Regions from separate parts of the Ureibacillus chungkukjangi genome, predicted to be linked through region 2. Evidence: riboswitches for the same ligand, from Rfam matches in the RefSeq annotation. Region 2 holds a riboswitch; each other region holds the start of a gene.
What was found. Region 2 has a riboswitch for S-adenosylmethionine ahead of LG296_RS14645 (methionine ABC transporter ATP-binding protein). Riboswitches for the same ligand answer to the same signal wherever they lie in the genome.
Positions count from the first base shown of each region.

Region 1: linked by a shared signal. The riboswitch ahead of metK (methionine adenosyltransferase) and the one ahead of LG296_RS14645 (methionine ABC transporter ATP-binding protein) in region 2 are both predicted to bind S-adenosylmethionine.
Region 3: linked by a shared signal. The riboswitch ahead of metA (homoserine O-succinyltransferase) and the one ahead of LG296_RS14645 (methionine ABC transporter ATP-binding protein) in region 2 are both predicted to bind S-adenosylmethionine.

Region 1 covers NZ_CP085009.1:2,816,038-2,819,324, reverse strand. The annotation lists gene pckA (phosphoenolpyruvate carboxykinase (ATP)) at 1-953, opposite strand, end outside; SAM riboswitch class I at 1,152-1,265, shown strand; gene metK (methionine adenosyltransferase) at 1,719-2,915, shown strand; gene LG296_RS13860 (hypothetical protein) at 2,988-3,287, opposite strand, start outside.
Region 2 covers NZ_CP085009.1:2,947,325-2,950,611, reverse strand. The annotation lists gene LG296_RS14665 (arsenate reductase family protein) at 1-26, shown strand, start outside; gene gcvH (glycine cleavage system protein GcvH) at 108-488, shown strand; gene LG296_RS14655 (toprim domain-containing protein) at 638-1,081, shown strand; gene LG296_RS14650 (thioredoxin family protein) at 1,125-1,430, shown strand; SAM riboswitch class I at 1,488-1,594, shown strand; gene LG296_RS14645 (methionine ABC transporter ATP-binding protein) at 1,771-2,796, shown strand; gene LG296_RS14640 (methionine ABC transporter permease) at 2,789-3,287, shown strand, end outside.
Region 3 covers NZ_CP085009.1:2,015,635-2,018,921, forward strand. The annotation lists gene metA (homoserine O-succinyltransferase) at 429-1,367, opposite strand; SAM riboswitch class I at 1,470-1,579, opposite strand; gene LG296_RS10005 (hypothetical protein) at 1,677-2,444, opposite strand; gene LG296_RS10010 (ATP-binding protein) at 2,454-3,287, opposite strand, start outside.

The sequences.
Region 1 (3,287 bases), 130 kb from region 2:
GTATTTTCAGTTAAAGTACTATCATCGTAGTTAGGAATACGAGATTTTGAATCTACTACTACGTTTTCTAATACTGTACCAAAACGAATTGCATTATAAATTTCTGGTTCTTTTTCAGCAGAAAGGTTGATAGTTTTTGCATAGCATCCACCCTCAATGTTGAATACACCATTATCTGACCAACCATGCTCATCGTCACCGATTAGTTTGCGGTTGCTATCTGCCGATAAAGTTGTTTTACCAGTACCAGATAATCCGAAGAATAATGCAACATCTCCTGCTTCACCTACGTTTGCAGAACAGTGCATAGAGAAAATATCATTTTCAGGAAGTAGATAGTTCATAATTCCGAAGATAGATTTTTTCATTTCGCCAGCATATTCGGTACCACCGATTAAAATAATTTTCTTTTCTAATGATACGATGATAAATGTTTCAGAGGCTGTTCCATCAACTGCTGGATCTGCTTTAAAGTTTGGTGCTGATACAATTGTAAATTCAGCATTATGAATAGGTAATTCTGCTTCAGTTGGACGGATGAATAATTGATGACAGAAAAGATTATGCCATGCATATTCGTTAATAACTTGGATTTGCAGCTGAGAGTCTTTGTCAGCACCAGCATATCCTTTGAATACAAAAAGCTCATCTTTTTCTTTTAAATAGTTGACAACTTTTACATATAGATTATCAAACACTTCAGCAGAAATCGGACGGTTAACATTACCCCAGTCGATTTTATCTTTTGTGCTTTCTTCTTCTACGATATATTTATCTTTAGGAGAACGACCAGTATATTTGCCTGTTTCAGCACTTATGGCACCATCAACAGTTAATGTAGCTTCTCCACGTTCTGTAGCTTTTTCCACTAATTGTGGTACGGATAATTGAACTTTAATATTTTCGCCGTTTAATAATTCCTTCAGCTCATTAGCAATTTCTACTGAATTCATCGATTAAATACCATCCTTTTTATAGAATTCCCAAAATGGTGGGAGGTTTGATTATTTTCAAAAATTAGTATAACACATTGAATTAATTAGTCTATACTAATCCAACATTTATTTTTAAATTTTTAAACTTTAATAGAATTATTCAAAAACGATTGACAAGTGAATCTACTTTCCGTAAGATTTACTCTTGAACGGATACTCTTATCCCGAGTTGGTGGAGGGTCAAGGCCCTATGAAACCCGGCAACCTGCGTTATTCATTTAACGCGATGGTGCCAACCTGATGCAAGGGAATACCCTTGAACGATAAGAGTGAAAGGTAATGTCATGAAACCACAATTCCTTTTACTCATGTACTTAACAATGAGTGGAGGAATTTTTTTTTCTAATTAGAACAGAATGATAAGGATAGTATAGCATTTCTTTCTATTTTTATCTGAGCCTTTCTAAATCCATGTATTTGTGAAGAGATCGTCTATACATTTTAGAATGTAGTTTAAATAAGTCCTGTACTTAGTCTTTACTAAATAACTAAGATTAATTACAGTGACAACTGTTAGGCTAAAAATTGTTCCATTACTGTTTTATACATAATAATAAAACAATAATTCAAATTTTCCTAATTAAATTTTAAAAAGTGGGAAAAAATGGGCAAGTTAAAAGGTAACGGCAGGAATACCGATCTAGTAGAACGGGTTTAACATGGATAATGAGTACCGTATCAAAAACGAGAAATTATCTCGCTATAAACTTAGGAGGAAACGAAATGACAAATCGTCGACTGTTTACATCAGAAAGTGTGACAGAAGGGCACCCAGACAAAATTTGTGACCAAATTTCTGATGCAATTTTAGATGCAATTTTAAGAGAAGATCCAAATGCACGTGTAGCTTGTGAAACTACTGTAACAACAGGTTTAGTACTTGTAGCAGGTGAAATTACAACATCTACTTATGTAGATATTAAAGGTATTGTTCGCGATACAGTAGCTGAGATTGGCTACACTCGCGGAAAATATGGTTTCGATGCAGAAAACCTTGCCGTACTAGTTGCCATTGGTGAACAATCAGCAGATATAGCCTTAGGTGTTGACCAAGCTTTAGAAGCTCGTGAAGGTTCAATGACTGATGCAGATATCGAAGCAATTGGGGCAGGAGACCAAGGTTTAATGTTTGGTTTTGCATGTAATGAAACACCAGAGCTTATGCCTTTACCAATCAGCCTTGCACATCGATTAGCTCGACGCTTAACAGAGGTAAGAAAATCTGAAGAGCTTACGTACCTACGTCCAGATGGAAAAACTCAAGTAACAGTTGAGTATGATGAACAAAACAGACCAGTTCGTGTAGATACTATTGTTATCTCAACACAGCATGATGAAGAAGTAACTTTAGAACAAATTCAAGAAGATATTAAAGAAAAGGTTATTAACGTAGTGGTTCCTGAAGAATTAATTGATGCGGGTACTAAATACTTTATCAACCCAACTGGCCGTTTTGTTATCGGTGGGCCTAAAGGAGATGCCGGCTTAACTGGCCGTAAAATTATTGTTGATACTTACGGTGGTTATGCTCGTCATGGTGGCGGTGCTTTTTCGGGTAAGGATGCAACAAAAGTTGACCGCTCTGCAGCATATGCGGCAAGATATGTAGCAAAAAATATTGTAGCAGCAGGTTTAGCTGAACGTGCAGAAGTACAATTAGCTTATGCTATTGGCGTTGCTCGTCCAGTTTCTATTTCAATTGATACATTTGGAACTGGAATTGTGAAAGAAGAGCAATTAGTAGAATGGGTAAGTGAATTATTCGACTTACGTCCTGCAGGCATTATTAAAATGCTGGATTTACGTAGACCAATTTACAAGCAAACAGCAGCCTATGGACACTTTGGTCGTACGGACTTAGATGTACCTTGGGAAAATACAGATATTGCTAGCCTTTTAAAAGACAAAGCAGGTCTATAATACTAACATCAATCCTTGCAGGGGAATAGATATAAATAGGTAGAGCCTAGTTGCGCTCTACCTGTTTTCATTTCAAGGGAAATCCTGTTCTAAGGGGATGTTATAAAATTGAGTTTTGTTGTAGATATTGCTTTTTATGGAGGAGTCTACTGCACCTGTTGCTTCAAACTCAAATGAATAGCCATCGCTGAAGGTGAAGGTGTAGGTTTCTTTATCATTATAATCTTCTGGATAGACATGGCTTATGTGAGATAAATCAGACCATTCGTAAACTACTTTACTACCAAACAAAGGATTATACTCGATATAATCTTCATCTAAATAGACATAATAATTTACGCCCATAAAAAAGATAGTGAAAAATCCAAAAGC
Region 2 (3,287 bases):
CTGACTTCACTGAATCTTGGAAATAAAGCATTACTCTATCTTGTTTTTAATTATAAAATATGTCAAACTTATTATGTATGAATTACATATATTTGGAGGGGTTTTGAGTGAGCACACCGAAAGATTTACGTTACTCTAAAGAACACGAATGGGTTAAAGTTGAAGATGGTAAAGTTCGCATTGGAATTACGCACTTTGCACAATCTGAGCTTGGCGATATTGTTTTCGTTGAACTACCACAGGTTGGCGACGAAGTTCAGTTAAACGCACCATTCGGTAGTGTTGAATCTGTAAAAACAGTTTCAGAACTATATGCACCAGTGTCAGGTAAGGTTGTTGAAATCAATAGTGAACTTGAAGATAGTCCAGAATTTGTAAATGAATCACCTTATGATCAGGCTTGGATGATTGTTATTGAGCCAACAGATCTTTCAGAAGTGGAAGCTTTATTAACTCCTGAGCAATATGATGAATTAATTGACGCATAATATGAATATGATATAGAAAGAAAAACGCCAGAAAATCACTGGCGTTTTTTTTACAATATAAATATAATAAGTAACCATACCTTTTATTTCACTGATATTTTTAAGACTTTCTTACAAATTCAGTGGGAAAAGACATCGGATTTCGCTTTATGAAAACCGTGCTTTTCAATCATTATCCTTATGCATATTTGAAGACGTTATTTAGCTGTGTAACTACAAATCGTGGGGTGAAGCAAATGATAGTTGATAAGTGTATAATTGTTGAAGGTCGATCGGATAAGTTAAACATCGCACCAATTTTTGCTGAGGATGTTAAAATTATTTGTACAAATGGAACAATTAGTGAGGATGCTCTCCTGGATCTTCTAGAGCCATTTGAAGAATGTAAACTCTATACGTTATTCGATGCGGATAATTCAGGTGAAAAGTTGAGAAAGCTAACGAAAAGAATCTATTCTGAGGCTGTTCATCTTTTCATACCTCGAACATATATCGAAGTGGCAAATGCGCCTAAGAAAGTTTTAGCTAATTTGTTAAGCGATGCTAAATTCTCTGTGCATAAGCAGTATTTATCTTCGACACTTGAAATGTAAATAGATGTTTTTATTACCTAAACAAAGAAGTAGGATGATGATTATGAGAGAATGGACAATTGAAAATTGGAAGCAACAAAAGGAGCAAAATGGCTTAGTTGCTTTTTATTTATATACGCCTATGTGTGGAACTTGTGCTGTTGCATCGAAAATGATGGATGTGATTGAAAATCTTTTACCAGACTTGCCGTTAGGAAAAGCCAATATTAATTTCTTAGAAAACTTAGCGATGGATTATCAAATTGAAAGTGTACCATGCTTACTAATTAGCGAAAATGGGAATGTCGAAAAATTGTATGCTTTCCAATCTGTACCATTCCTATATGATAAGTTGAAAAAAAGTAGTTGACTAGAAACAATCTAACATGGTAAAGTAACATCCATAATCTAAAACTTAATATCGTAACTCTTATAAAGAGCGGTGGAGGGAAGTGCCCTATGAAGCCCGGCAACCATCACAGTAATGTGAAAAGGTGCCAAGTCACGCGAAGTGGATACTTTGGAAGATAAGAGAACGGTAACGTAAATATATATTTACGTCCCCTTCTACTTGTCTGTGTAGAAGGGGATTTTTGTTTTTTTATAAATTACTAGATTCACATCTCACACTTGCCAAATGGGGACAATTGAAGCACTTAAACTCACTAATAAGAATACATAGTTACGATTCGCTATAAGGAGTCTCGCATATGATTGAACTAAAAGATATATCGAAAATATATAAAACAAAAAATGGAGAAATAACAGCTGTTAAAGATGTTAATTTAACCATTAACAAAGGTGAAATATACGGAATTATTGGTTATAGTGGTGCCGGTAAAAGTACGATGATTCGCTTGTTAAACGGCTTGGAGAAGCCTTCTACTGGTACGGTAGAAGTAGGTGGACATCAAATTTCATCGATTTCTGGTACAAAGCTGCGTCAAGCACGCCAAAAAATCAGTATGATCTTCCAGCATTTCAACCTTTTATGGTCTCGTACAGTTGCTGATAACATTTCTTTTCCTTTAGAGATTGCAGGTGTTTCAAAGGCTGAGCGTTCAAAAAGAGTAAAGGAATTAATCGACTTAGTTGGTTTGACAGGCAGAGAAAATGCTTACCCATCTCAGCTGTCTGGCGGTCAAAAGCAGCGCGTTGGAATTGCAAGAGCACTTGCTAATAACCCAGAAGTATTACTTTGCGATGAAGCAACAAGTGCACTAGATCCTGAAACAACGGACGCTATTTTAGAATTATTGCTTGATATAAATAAGCGTTTAGGTCTGACGATTGTTCTGATTACACATGAAATGCACGTTATTCGCAAAATCTGTCATCGCGTGGCAGTTATGGAAGCAGGACGAGTTGTAGAATCTGGCGATGTGCTTCACGTATTCCAAAATCCACAGGCTGAAATTACAAAGAATTTTGTAATGCAGGTTTCTGGAACGAAAGAATCAAAAGAATCAATCGAGCAAATTCTTGTCAATTATCCTACTGGGAAGATCGTTAAGCTAACGTTTATTGGCAACAAAACAGAGCAACCGGTAATCTCCCAAATCATTAAAGAATTTGATGTTGAAGTAAATATCGTGCACGGAAATATCACACAAACTACAAGTGGCCCATATGGAACATTAATTGTACAAATAGATGGTAAACCAAATCAGGTGGAAGAAGCATTTAAGCTTTTAGAAACAAGAGAAATCCAAGCGGAGGTGATTGACCATGTTTAATCAATTATTTCCGAATGTAGATTGGGTAAAAATGTGGGAGGCCACATACGAAACAATATATATGACGGTTATCTCAACAGGAGTAACCTTTATTCTAGGACTAGTAATAGGGATTTTACTATTCCTGACAAGCCCAAACCAAATTTGGGCAAATAAAGTGGTGAATTTTTTAACAGGATCACTTGTTAATATTTTTAGATCGATTCCATTTATCGTATTGATCATACTTTTAATTCCTTTCACGAAATTCCTTGTAGGAACAATTCGTGGAGTTGAAGCGGCTTTACCGGCATTAATTATTGGCGCAGCACCGTTTTACGCTCGCTTAGTGTTAATTGCTTTAAGAGAGATTGATAAAGGTGTAATTGAAGCAGCTCGTTCAATGGGAGCGAAAACTTCAACGATTATTTGGAAGGTATTAATACCTGAATCATTACCAGCATTACTTTCAGGTATTACAGTAACTGCTGTTGCATTAGTAGGCTATACAG
Region 3 (3,287 bases), 930 kb from region 2:
GTTTCCAGTCAAATAAGAGTAAATTGATTGGATGACTTGAAGAAGTGTCTTTCATGTTGGTCTTGGTTATGAAGGACACTAGCCTTCGATTACTTGATAAAACTTTATTTCATTTTCGTTATGAAAGACACTATTATTCGTTTACTTGATAAAACTGTCTTTCATCTTGCTTATGAAAGCCACTATCATTGTTTACTTAATAAAACTGTCTTTCATCTTGCTTATGAAAGACACTAATCCTTGTTCACTCGATAAAACTGTATTTCATCATGCTTATGAAAGACACTAGTCTTTGTTTACTTAATAAAAGTGTCTTTCAGCTTTGTTATGAAAGACACTTTTCTTCATTTACTTGATTAAACTGTCTATCAGCTTATATAAATTTACAAATTAAAAAGCCATGTGTCTTTTCACATGGCTCCCCTAAATTAAATATGGAATTCAATTGTATCCTCAATATAATGCCATTCGAATGGTGTTTCTTGGTATACGTAGTAGTTTAACCAATTGTAGAACAGCAGGTAGGAATGGGCACGCCAAGTGTTTTTAGGCGATTTCTTTGGATCATTATCCGGGAAGTAGTTGACCGGGATATCTACTGGGTCGCCTTTTTCCACGTCTCGAATATATTCATCTGCCAAAGTTGTTGCGTCATACTCTAAATGTCCAGTAATCATAATATGCTTCGTATCCTTGGACTGGACAATAAATGGACCGGCTTCCTCAGAATAGCTTAGTAATCGTAAATCCGGATGATTTTGAACTTCCTCTAAGGAAACAGAAGTGTGACGTGAATGTGGTGCTACATACTCATCGCTAAATCCGCGCACTAAGTCTACCGTTAAATCCGTAATAACATGAGAGTATACACCTGAGCATTTCTTTGGCAGCTCAAACTTTCCAATATTGAAATGTTTATAAAGAGCGGCCTGTGCTCCCCAACAAATATACATACATGAAGTGACATTCAGCTTAGCCCAGTCCATAATTTCAGAAATCTCTTCCCAATAGCTTACATCTTCAAAATCCATGCGTTCCACTGGAGCACCTGTAATAATCATTCCATCGAAACGGCGATGCTTGATTTCATGAAATGTCTTGTAAAATGTATCTAAATGTGATTTTGATACATTTCTTGATGCATATGTAGCGGTGTTTAAAAAGGTTACATTGGTTTGTAATGGCGTATTCCCTAATAAGCGTAATAACTGTAGCTCCGTTTTCTCTTTTTCAGGCATTAAGTTACACACCAAAATATTTAAAGGTCGAATTTGTTGCGTGCTTGCACGGTCTTCTTCCATTACGAAGATTTTCTCTTTACGTAATATTTCTCCTACAGGTAAATTCTTTTGTATATTGATAGGCATTAATATTCCCCCATTTCTTTACATGCCAAATTCACTCTATTTTGGACAATAAAAAACCTCTCATTCCAGCGTGAGAATGAGAGGGTATAATCGATACGCGCACTCTTATCTCCCAAGACAAATATGCCTTGCTGGAATTAGCACCTTTCTAACGATGTTAGAGGTTGCTGAAGCTTCATCGGGCCATTTCCCTCTGCTTCTCTTGATAAGATAGATGAAATTAAACTAATACTAACATGGATTATAAATATTTGCAATATTCGATATTTCTATTAATTTGAATTTAAAATATATAATCGAAATCACTTGCTATTTCTGAGCTAATTTATCACGCCAGGTTGATTTTTCATTTTCCCCAATGAGCTGCTCCAGTTGCTCGTCCCATTTATCCAATAATGTATTCCAAACACGTGAAGTAAACAAATCCTTCTCTACCTCATACAGCAAAAATTCGATACAGGGTACGTCATTTACCTGAACATCCTCGACTGAATCAATCGAAGTGATGAAGAGCTTGTTTTCCTCAGTGTCATCATTATCTTCATTGATGGCTTGTAGCTCTTGAATCACTAATTTATCTTCTAATGTAGGCTCATTTTGCTGAATCTGATATCGGAAAATTTGCTCCGGAAAGTCCTCAAATTCAAGCACCTCCTCAAGATCGCCATTTAAAAAACTATTATGTGTCGGGCTGTATAAAAGCTCCGTTGCGGTTTCATCCTGTTCTTCTTCAAAGACGCCATTGGCAAATTGCTTCTGCCCTTTCTCCGTTAGCTGATAAAAGGATTCAACTTTTGCAATCAATCCTGTTTTTTGCATTTTAGATAATAAATCTTCTACAAAAAGCTGCTCTACAAGGAGAATTTCACTGATTTGCTCGGCACTTTCAAATTGAGTATCCTTCAATGATAGAAACAGCATCTTCATAAGAATATCCATTTTTGTACGAACAACGGGCTTATACGTAACATTTAAAGTATGAACAGGAACACACCAAGTGTCAGCTTGGAGGATGGATGCTTTTGAATTTTTTGTAAGCTCTGACTCAAGTGATTGTTGCAAGGATTGTATTTCCATAGCTCCTCCTTATGAAATAAAGCTTTCAATTGTATTTCGATAACCCTCTTGAGATTTCACTGTATTTAACAACGTTTTATACATTTTACGAGTTTCTTCTTTTTTCGGACGGTTGACGAACATTTCTGTACTACCGATTAATACCAATAATTCTCTTGCACGAGATAAGGCAACGTTTAAGCGACGATAATCCTTGGCAAACCCAATATCCCCGTGTTTGTTGTCATTATTCCGGACCATGCTTACCAATATCACGTCCATCTCCATCCCCTGGAATTTATCGACTGAACCAGTTCGGATATGTAGATGCGGCAGACTTAGCTCCTGTTCAATAAGTCGGTTAATGCGTTTGACCTGTGCTGCATAGAAGCTAATCACTCCAACAGATTTTAATTCGTCTTGTAGGATTAGTCCTTCAGCTTTAGCTTTTGCCGTAGCCTCATTTAAATCAAGTAACATATTTCGAATAACATTGATTTCGGACTCATTTAGTAAACTAGAGCCACCCTTCATGCGCTCCTCAAAGAATTCCTGTTTGTTCGGGATGTCCACCCATAGCAGGTGTTCATTTCGATTAATGAATGAACTCTGTAATTTGTGATCGCGTAAAGCATCTGAATCAGGAAGACCACATTGTAATGAATCATTTTCATATTCATAGAATGGGGAAATTGTTTTCATGATGTTTTCATGCATACGGTATTGAATCGCCAGCATTTTCTTATTAGAAGCTGGAAGATTTTTGTATAAGCGTTCAAATAGAGATTCCTCAAGAAGCTTTTCTAATTCGCGTTTCTCCTCAAAGGTATCGCTTTCCTTAATAACCGTTTCCAGTGTTTCTTC